Sphaerotilus microaerophilus: one gene and its partner. The protein of the gene in region 1 binds, or shares a complex with, the protein of each later gene. Links are inferred from orthologs where the notes say so. Each region holds a gene or a part of one and is shown on either strand. Other genes may lie near its edges.

What was found. Proteins that work in one complex are often made in the same cells at the same time.
Region 2: the proteins of secA (region 1) and secY are in contact, whole or in part, in a crystal structure (PDB 3DIN), measured with the Thermotoga maritima proteins. The link is inferred for Sphaerotilus microaerophilus from one-to-one orthologs. Residues at the interface, in WP_004082002.1 of Thermotoga maritima: Glu261, Ala262, Arg263, Lys300, Ala301, Arg302, Thr303, Ile304, Ile305, Leu323, Tyr324, Asp325, Pro326, Val329, Ser330, Tyr333, Ile336, Lys340, Phe345, Val349, Glu363, Phe364, Tyr374, Ser375, Gly376, Gly377, Glu393, Ile395, Thr482, Ser483; in WP_004081795.1 of Thermotoga maritima: Glu108, Gly109, Glu110, Glu111, Ala236, Glu237, Arg238, Arg239, Ile240, Thr241, Ile242, Gln243, Tyr244, Ala245, Arg246, Arg247, Val248, Thr249, Gly250, Arg251, Arg252, Val253, Tyr254, Gly256, Ala257, Ser258, Thr259, Tyr260, Leu261, Pro262.

The regions. Positions count from the first base shown.
Region 1 is NZ_AP025730.1:5,766,344-5,772,125, reverse strand. Bases 995-4,240 are described here. They hold secA (preprotein translocase subunit SecA), read left to right. Parts: upstream 995-1,295; coding sequence 1,296-4,040; downstream 4,041-4,240. Other genes in these bases: argJ (bifunctional glutamate N-acetyltransferase/amino-acid acetyltransferase ArgJ), read left to right, coding at 4,079-4,240; NGK70_RS25020 (M23 family metallopeptidase), read left to right, coding at 995-1,145. Also shown: NGK70_RS25025 (DciA family protein), read right to left, coding at 1-92; more of NGK70_RS25020, read left to right, coding at 111-994; more of argJ, read left to right, coding at 4,241-5,308; NGK70_RS25005 (CaiB/BaiF CoA transferase family protein), read right to left, coding at 5,331-5,782. UniProt on the Escherichia coli protein: Required for protein export, interacts with the SecYEG preprotein conducting channel.
Region 2 is NZ_AP025730.1:5,952,019-5,956,112, reverse strand. Bases 1,269-4,094 are described here. They hold secY (preprotein translocase subunit SecY), read left to right. Parts: upstream 1,269-1,939; coding sequence 1,940-3,250; downstream 3,251-4,094. Other genes in these bases: rpsK (30S ribosomal protein S11), read left to right, coding at 3,957-4,094; rpsM (30S ribosomal protein S13), read left to right, coding at 3,555-3,920; rpmJ (50S ribosomal protein L36), read left to right, coding at 3,403-3,516; rplO (50S ribosomal protein L15), read left to right, coding at 1,462-1,896; rpmD (50S ribosomal protein L30), read left to right, coding at 1,269-1,436. Outside these bases: rplF (50S ribosomal protein L6), read left to right, coding at 1-310; rplR (50S ribosomal protein L18), read left to right, coding at 322-687; rpsE (30S ribosomal protein S5), read left to right, coding at 718-1,236; more of rpmD, read left to right, coding at 1,254-1,268. UniProt on the Escherichia coli protein: The central subunit of the protein translocation channel SecYEG. Consists of two halves formed by TMs 1-5 and 6-10.

The DNA of each region.
Region 1 (5,782 bases):
CGCTGCTGCAGGCGCAGCAGGGGTTCACATCGTTCCAGGGCGCGCCGCAATGGCGTGGCATCCGGAACGGCCACAGGCTTACCCGTTTTCACGCGAGGAGTGTAGCGACGATGGACATCCTGATCACCCACGGCAACATGGCGCGCACGCGCTCGATGCATGTGCGGCCGATCCAGTTGTGGCTGACCGGCACGGTGGTGCTGGTGTTGCTGATGCTGCTGTCGGGCACGATCTATCACGTCATCTTCCTGAAGGCGGCGCGGGAGGGCTGGCCGGTGGTGAGTCACCTGGTGCGCCTGGTGGTGCGTGACGAGTTCGAGCAGCGCGACCGCTTCATGCGGGAGAACCTCGACGCGATGGCGCAGAAGGTCGGCGAGATGCAGGCCAAGGTCATCAAGCTCGAAGCGGTCGGGTCGCGCGTGTCCGGTTTGGCGGGCATCAAGGCCGAAGAACTGCGTGCGCTCGACGCCGCGGGCAGCCCCGCCTCCGCGCCGGCCAAGCCGGCCGCGGGTGCGGCCGGTGCGGGGGGGGGCGGGCGTGGCGGGCCCTTTGTGCCGGCGAGCACGCCGTCGATCGAGCAGCTCAACGAGGTGCTGGCTCAGTTGGACGTGCAGACCGACCACGGCTCGGATGTGTTCACCCTGGTCGAGTCGCGCCTGCTGGAGAAGCGCCTGGAGATGATGATGGTGCCCAGCATCGCGCCGGTGGCGGGGGGCGTGGGGTCCGGCTTCGGATTCCGTGTCGATCCGTTCAACGGCCGCGCCGCCTTGCACACCGGGCTGGACTATCCCGCGCCGGTGGGCACGCCGATCCGGGCCGCTGCGGCCGGGGTGGTGCGGTCGGCCGAGCCGGACGGTGCCTACGGCCTGTCGCTGGAGCTGGATCACGGCAACGGCCTGGTGACCCGCTACGCGCACAACTCGCGGATCCTGGTGAAGCCGGGCGAGCTGGTGCGCCGCGGCCAGGACATCGCGATGGTGGGCAACACCGGGCGGTCCACCGGCCCGCACCTGCACTTCGAGGTGCTGCTCGGCGGGGTGCCCCAGAACCCGGCGCGCTTCCTCGCCCGGGGCGAGGGCCTTGACGCGGCCGAGAAGACCGCGGCAGCCACCCAGTCGCGTGGCAAGGCACGCAGGGGCCGGTGATAAACTCATCGGCTTTGTGACGGGGCCTGTCCGCCAGGTCCGCATGTGTCCCGTCGGCAGCCAAGAGGCTGCCGATGTCGTTTCCGGTCTCCCCTTTTTCTCCCTCCTGCAGTCCGGGTCGCATCACTGCAGGTGCACCGCACCCCCTCCATGTTGCCCAAGCTCCTGACGTCGATTTTCGGCAGCCGCAATGACCGCCTGCTCAAGCAGTACCGCCGGGTGGTCGACCGCATCAACGGGCTCGAAGTCCAGTTCGAGAAGCTGAGCGACGAGGAGCTGCGCGGCCGGACCGCCGAGTTCCGCCAGCGCGTGGCCAGCGGCACCTCGCTGGACGACCTGCTGCCCGAGGCCTTCGCGGTGGTCCGCGAAGCCAGCAAGCGGGTGCTGAAGATGCGGCACTTCGACGTGCAGCTCATCGGTGGCCTGGTGCTGCACAACGGCAAGATCGCCGAGATGCGCACCGGCGAGGGCAAGACGCTGATGGCCACGTTGCCGGTCTACCTCAACGCGCTGGCCGGTACGGGCGTGCATGTGGTGACGGTCAACGACTACCTCGCGCGCCGCGACGCCGAGTGGATGGGCCGGCTGTACAACTTCCTCGGCCTGAGCGTGGGCATCAACCTGCCCAACATGTCGCGCGAGGAGAAGCAGGCCGCCTACGCCAGCGACATCACCTACGGCACCAATAACGAGTACGGCTTCGACTACCTGCGTGACAACATGGTCTACGAGGTGGCCGACCGGGTGCAGCGCCCGCTCAACTACGCCATCGTCGACGAGGTGGACTCGATCCTGATCGACGAGGCACGCACGCCGCTGATCATCTCTGGCCAGGCCGAGGACCACACCGACCTGTACCTGCGCATCAATGCGGTGGTGCCCAGGCTGAAGAAGCAGGTTGGCGAGGCCGACCCGCGCACCGGCGAGGGTGTGATCGAGCCGGGCGATTTCACCGCCGACGAGAAGACCCACCAGGTCGTGCTCACCGAGGACGGCCACGAGAACGCCGAGCGGGCGCTGGCCGAGGCCGGCCTGCTGCCGCCGGGGGCGTCGCTGTACGACGCGTCCTACATCACGCTGGTGCACCACCTCTACGCCTCGCTGCGTGCGCACCACCTGTTCCACCGCGACCAGCACTACGTGGTGCAGAACGGCGAGGTGACGATCGTCGACGAGTTCACCGGCCGCCTGATGAGCGGACGACGCTGGAGCGACGGCCTGCACCAGGCGGTCGAGGCCAAGGAAGGCGTGCAGATCCAGCCCGAGAACCAGACGCTCGCCTCGATCACCTTCCAGAACTACTTCCGCATGTACGCCAAGCTCGGCGGCATGACCGGTACGGCCGACACCGAGGCCTACGAGTTCCAGGAGATCTACGGCCTGGAAACGGTGGTGATCCCGCCGAACCGGCCGACCGTGCGCCGCGACGAGCTGGACCTGGTCTACAAGACCGACCGCGAGAAGTACGACGCCGTCACCGCCGACATCCGCGAGTGCTACGAGCGCGGCCAGCCGGTGCTGGTGGGCACCACCTCGATCGAGAACTCCGAGCGTGTCTCCGAGCTACTGAACAAGGCGGGCCTGCCGCACCAGGTGCTCAACGCCAAGCAGCACGCCCGCGAGGCGGAGATCATCGCCCAGGCCGGCCGGCCGAAGATGGTCACCATTGCCACCAACATGGCGGGCCGCGGCACCGACATCGTGCTGGGCGGAAACGTCGAGAAGCAGGTGCAGTTCGTCGAGGCCGACGAGGCCCTCTCGGCCGAGGAGAAGGCCGCGCGCATCGCCCAGCTCAAGGGCGAGTGGCAGGGCCTGCACGAGCAGGTGGTGGCGCTGGGCGGCCTGCGCATCATTGCCACCGAGCGTCACGAGAGCCGGCGCATCGACAACCAGCTGCGCGGCCGCGCCGGCCGCCAGGGCGACCCGGGCAGCTCGCGCTTCTACCTGTCGCTCGAAGACTCGCTGATGCGCATCTTTGCCGGCGACCGCGTCAAGGCGATCATGGAGCGCCTGAAGATGCCCGACGGCGAGGCCATCGAGGCGGGCATCGTGACGCGCAGCATCGAGAGCGCGCAGCGCAAGGTCGAGGCGCGCAACTTCGACATGCGCAAGCAGCTGCTCGAATACGACGACGTCGCCAACGACCAGCGCAAGGTGATCTACGCCCAGCGCAACGAGCTGCTGGAGCAGACCGACATCGACGCCCAGATCGCCCATCTGCGCCGCGGCGCGATGACCGACGTGGTGCGCACCTACGTGCCCGCCGAAAGCGTCGAGGAGCAGTGGGACCTGCCTGCGCTGGAGAAGACCCTGCGCGAGGAGTGGCAGGTCGAGGCCGGCGTGAAGGCGATGGTCGAGAAGAGCGACGCCGTCACCGACGAGGACGTGGTCGAGATGGTCGCCAAGGCCGCCGACGAGGTCTTTGCCGCCAAGCTGGAGCTGGTCGGGCAGGAGCAGTTCGCCAGCTTCGAGCGCATGGTGCTGCTGCAGTCGCTGGACACGCACTGGCGTGAACACCTGGCGGCGCTGGACTACCTGCGCCAGGGCATCCACCTGCGCGGCTACGCCCAGAAGAACCCGAAGCAGGAGTACAAGCGCGAGGCCTTCGAGCTGTTCAGCCAGCTGCTCGGCTCGGTCAAGCTGGAGGTCACCCGCCTGCTGATGACGGTGCGCATCCAGAGCCAGGAAGAGGTCGCCCAGGCGGCCGAGGCCATCGAGGAGCGCGCCGAGCATTTCTCCAACGTCACCTACACCCACCCGAACGAGGATGGCAGCGTGGCGCAGGAGACCGACCCGGCCACGCTGGCCGACGCCCTGCCGCGCGTGGGGCGCAACGACCCCTGCCCCTGCGGCAGTGGCAAGAAGTTCAAGCAGTGCCACGGCAAACTGGCGTGACCCACCCCCGTTGCGGCTGACGCCAAGAAGGAACCGACATGCCCGTGAACCTTGTTGCCCCGAATCCTGAGGATCTGCACCCGGTCGCCGGGGTCGAGATCGGCACCGCGATGGCCGGTGTGCGCAAGGCCAACCGCCGCGATGTGACGGTGTTCCGCCTCGCGCCGGGCAGCACGGTGGCCGGCGTCTTCACGCTCAACCGCTTCTGCGCTGCGCCGGTGCAGATCTGCCGCGAGCACCTCGCCGCCGGGCGGGGCAGCCGCGCGATCGTGGTGAACACCGGCAACGCCAACGCCGGAACCGGGGCCGACGGTCTGGCGCGGGCCAACGCCGTCTGCGACGCGCTGGCCGCGCAGCTGGGCCTGGCGCGCCAGGACGTGCTGCCGTTCTCCACCGGCGTGATCATGGAGACGCTGCCGATCGACCGGATCATCGCCGGCCTGCCGGCGGCGATCACCGACCTGAAGCCGGCGAACTGGGCCCAGGCCGCCGAGGGCATCATGACCACCGACACGCTGCCCAAGGCGGCGTCGCGCCAGGTCACGATCGGTGGCCGGACCGTGACCGTGACCGGCATCGCCAAGGGCGCCGGCATGATCCGCCCGAACATGGCCACGATGCTGGGCTTCGTGGCCACCGACGCGGTGATCGAGCCGGCGCTGGTACAGGCCCTGGTGCGCGAGGCGGCCGACCACAGCTTCAACCGCATCACCATCGACGGCGACACCTCGACCAACGACAGCTTCGTGCTGATTGCCAGCCAGCAGGCCGGCAACCCGACGATCACCGCGCTGGACTCGGCCGACGGCGAATTGCTGCGCGAGGCGGTGATCGCGGTGTCGCAGCAGCTCGCCCAGGCGATCGTGCGCGACGGCGAAGGCGCCACCAAGTTCATCGCCATCCGCGTCGACGGGGGGCGCTCCAAGGAAGAGTGCCGGCAAGTGGCCTATGCGATCGCGCATTCGCCGCTGGTCAAGACGGCCTTCTTCGCCAGCGACCCCAACCTCGGCCGCATCCTGGCCGCGGTGGGCTACGCCGGCATCGACGACCTCGACCAGGGCCTGATCGACCTCTACCTGGACGATGTGCACGTCGCCCGCGCCGGCGGCCGCCACCCGGACTACCGGGAAGAGGACGGCCAGCGCGTGATGAAGCAGGCCGAGATCACCGTGCGGGTGGACCTGCACCGCGGCAACCGCCACGCCACGGTCTGGACCTGCGACCTGTCGCACGACTACGTGACGATCAACGCGGACTACCGCTCCTGACGACTGGTGTTTGCGCGGGCGGTCAGCCCAGCGGTAGAAAGCGCGGCGCGAACGCGGCGCTGATCCGGCCGGCCGCATCCACCGTGAAGGTGCCGCGTGCCCGGTTGTGCGGGTGTTGCGCTGCCTCTGCGATGCCGAGCACCGGGGCGAAGCAGGCATCACTGCCCTCCAGCAGGGCCACCCAGTGGTCGCGCGGCTGCGAAGCGAACAGCGCGGTGAAGCGCGTCTTCAACGCGGGCCAGGTGGCGCGGTCGTACTGCGATGCTGTGTCCACGTCGTCGAAGCCCAGCCGGCGCAGCAGCTCCGCATAGAAGGGCGGCTCCAGCGCGCCGATCGTGAGGTGGCCGCCGTCGGCGCAGCGGTAGACGTCGTAGAAGGGCGAGTCGTGGAAGGGGCTGGGCGCGGGACCGTCGAGCTGGCCGCTGCCGCGGATCCAGTGCGCCAGGGTACCGAGCATCGCCACCACGTCGACGA
Region 2 (4,094 bases), 180 kb from region 1 along the record:
GGTGACTGGTGTGAGCAAGGGCTTCGAGCGCAAGCTGAACCTGGTCGGCGTGGGTTTCCGCGCCCAGGCCCAGGGGCAGAAGCTCAACCTGCAGATCGGTTTCTCTCACCCCGTGGTGAAGGAAATGCCTGCAGGCATCAAGGTCGAGTGCCCGACCCAGACGGAAATCCTCATCAAGGGTGCTGACCGTCAGGTCGTCGGCCAGCTGGCCGCCGAGGTCCGCGCCTTCCGTCCTCCCGAGCCCTACAAGGGCAAGGGCATCCGTTATTCGGATGAAAAGGTCACGATCAAAGAGACCAAGAAGAAGTAAGGAGCCGCAGCATGTTGACCAAGAAAGAACAGCGGCTGCGTCGGTCTCGCCAGACCCGTGCCCGCATTGCGTTGCAGCAGGCGGTTCGGCTGGCCGTGTTCCGCACGAACCTGCACATCTACGCCCAGGTGATTTCCGAAGACGGTGGCAAGGTGCTCGCGAGTGCATCGACCGTCGAGAAGGAAGTGCGCGAGCAGCTTGGCGCTGCCGGCAAGGGCGGCAACGCCGCTGCCGCCACGCTGGTTGGCAAGCGGATCGCCGAAAAGGCGAAGGCTGCCGGCATCGAGAAGGTGGCGTTCGATCGCTCCGGTTTCGCCTACCACGGTCGCGTCAAGGCGCTGGCCGAGGCAGCGCGCGAAGCTGGCCTTCAGTTCTGACGCCCCGGCTCGCACACGAAGGAATACGAAATGGCTAAGTTTCAACCGAAGGTTGCGGACGAGGGTCGCGACGACGGCATGCGCGAGAAGATGATCCAGGTGAACCGCGTGACCAAGGTGGTCAAGGGCGGTCGGATCATGGGCTTCGCGGCACTGACGGTGGTCGGTGACGGGGATGGCCGCGTCGGCATGGGCAAGGGCAAGGCGCGTGAAGTGCCGGTGTCGGTCCAGAAGGCGATGGAGCAGGCTCGTCGCAACCTGATCAAGATCCCGCTGCGCAACGGCACGGTCCACCACAACGTGACCGGCGAGCACGGCGCTGCGAAGGTGCTGCTGGCACCGGCGCCCGCGGGTACCGGCATCATCGCCGGTGGTCCGATGCGCGCTGTGTTCGAGGTGCTCGGCATCACGGACATCGTTGCCAAGAGCCACGGCTCGACCAATCCCTACAACATGGTCCGTGCCACGTTCGACGCGCTCTCGCGCATCACGACCGCCTCGCAAGTGGCGGCCAAGCGTGGCAAGTCGGTTGAAGAAATCTTCAACTGATCGTCCAGGAGCACATGATGTCTGAACAAAAGACGGTCAAGGTCAAGCTGGTTCGCAGCCCCATCGGCACTCGCTCCGACCACCGCGCCACGGTGCGTGGCCTGGGTCTGCGCCGCGTGAACAGCGAATCCGTGCTGGTCGACACCCCGGCGGTGCGCGGCATGATCAACAAGATTTCCTACCTCGTTCAGGTGCTCTGAGCGCTGGCGGGACAGAAAGTACGACATGGAACTCAATACGATCCAGCCGGCCTCGGGTGCCAAGCACGCCAAGCGTCGTGTCGGTCGTGGCATCGGCTCCGGTCTGGGCAAGACCGCTGGCCGCGGCCACAAGGGTCAAAAGTCCCGCGCCGGTGGCTACCACAAGGTGGGCTTCGAAGGCGGCCAAATGCCGATGCAGCGTCGCCTGCCGAAGCGTGGCTTCAAGTCGGCCCTGCTGAAGTTCAACGCCGAAGTCAACCTGAACCAGTTGCAGCAACTGGGGGTGGACGAAGTCGACCTGGCTGTGCTGAAGCAGGCTGGCCTGGTGGGTCAGCTGGTCAAGGTGGTCAAGGTCATCAAGTCTGGCGAGCTGACCAAGAAGGTGGCACTCAAGGGCATCGGCGCCACCGCCGGCGCCAAGGCCGCCATTGAGGCTGCGGGCGGTTCACTCGACGCCTGAGGCGTCGAAACCGTCGAACGATTCGGCCCAGAACAGGTTCTCCGTGGCAACCAACGCAACACAGCTGGCCAAGAGCGGCAAGTTTGGCGACCTGCGTCGCCGGCTTGTTTTTCTGCTGCTGGCCCTCGTGGTCTACCGCATCGGCGCACACATCCCCGTGCCTGGGATCAACCCTGAGCAGCTCGCGCAGTTGTTCAAGGGGCAGCAGGGCGGCATCCTGAACCTGTTCAACATGTTCTCGGGTGGTGCGCTATCGCGCTTCACGGTCTTTGCCCTCGGGATCATGCCGTACATCTCGGCGTCGATCATCATGCAGCTCATGAGCTACGTGGTGCCGTCGCTGGAGGCACTGAAGAAGGAAGGCGAGTCCGGGCGTCGCAAGATCACGCAGTACACCCGCTACGGCACGCTGGGTCTGGCGATTTTCCAGTCGATGGGCATTGCCCTGGCGCTGGAAGGTTCGCCTGGGCTGGTGATTGATCCGGGGCCGATGTTCCGGATCAGCGCGATCGTCAGCCTGACCGCCGGCACGATGTTCCTGATGTGGCTGGGTGAGCAGATCACCGAGCGTGGTCTGGGCAACGGCATTTCGATCCTGATCTTCGCTGGTATCGCGGCCGGTCTGCCCAGTGCGATCGGTGGGTTGCTGAATCTGGTGAACACCGGGGCGATGAGCATCATCGCGGCGCTGTTCATCGTCGCGATCGTCGGGTTGGTGACCTTTGCAGTGGTGTTCGTCGAGCGTGGTCAGCGCAAGATCCTGGTGAACTACGCCAAGCGTCAGGTCGGCAATAAGGTCTATGGTGGCCAGTCGTCGCACCTGCCGCTGAAGATCAACATGTCGGGCGTGATCCCGCCAATCTTCGCGTCGTCGATCATCCTGCTGCCGGCCACGGTCGTCGGTTGGTTTGCGACCGGTGAGGGCATGCGCTGGCTGAAGGACATCTCGTCGGCGTTGTCACCGGGGCAGCCGATCTATGTGTTGCTGTACGCGGCGATGATCGTGTTCTTCTGCTTCTTCTATACGGCGCTGGTGTTCAACAGCCGTGAGACTGCAGACAACCTCAAGAAGAGTGGTGCGTTCATCCCGGGTATTCGGCCAGGTGACCAGACTGCTCGGTACATCGACAAGATCCTGGCCAGGTTGACCCTGGGCGGTGCGGTCTACATCACTGCGGTGTGTCTGCTGCCCGAGTTCCTGGTTCTGAAATACAACGTGCCGTTCTACTTCGGTGGTACCTCGCTGTTGATCATCGTGGTCGTGACCATGGACTTCTGGGCGCAAGTGCAGTCGTACGTGATGTCGCAGCAGTACGACAACCTGTTGAAGAAGGCGAACTTCAAGGCAGGTTGATGAGGTAAGCAAGTCAGCCGGCGATGGTGGGGGTTGATCGTCAACAACGTATCGACCTCGGTATCTGTCAAAGGCGCGAATCGTTTTTCGGGCGCATTGAGCCCAACCCATTCAGCTTGCAAGCCAAGCGCAAGCCGACCTAGGAGAAGACCATGAAAGTCTCGGCATCCGTCAAGAAGATCTGCCGCAACTGCAAGATCATCCGTCGCAAGGGCGTGGTGCGAGTGATCTGCACCGACCCGCGCCACAAGCAGCGTCAGGGTTGAGCCACCCCCGCCGCGCAGGAAACGTTTAGAGGATTCACATGGCACGTATTGCTGGTATCAACATCCCGCCGCACAAGCACGCAGAGATCGGGCTGACGGCGATCTACGGCATCGGCCGCACCACCGCACAGAAGATCTGTGACAGCTGCGGGATTCCGTTCAGCAAGAAGGTCAAGGATCTGTCGGACACCGATCTGGAGAAGATCCGGGAAGAAGTCGGTCGCATGACCATCGAGGGCGACCTGCGTCGCGAGATCTCGATCAACATCAAGCGACTGATGGACCTGGGTTGCTACCGTGGGTTCCGTCACCGCCGTGGTCTGCCGGTCCGTGGTCAGCGCACCCGTACAAACTCCCGCACGCGCAAGGGCCCGAAGAAGGGTGCCGCGGCGCTGAAGAAGTAATTCGCAGTGTCACTGCGCGCTGGAAAGATCTGAGTCATGGCAAAAGCACCTGTCAACAACGCCGCACGTCGCGTCAGCAAGAAAGTCCGCAAGAACATTGCTGACGGCATTGCCCACGTGCACGCCTCGTTCAACAACACGATCATCACGATCACCGACCGCCAGGGCAATGCG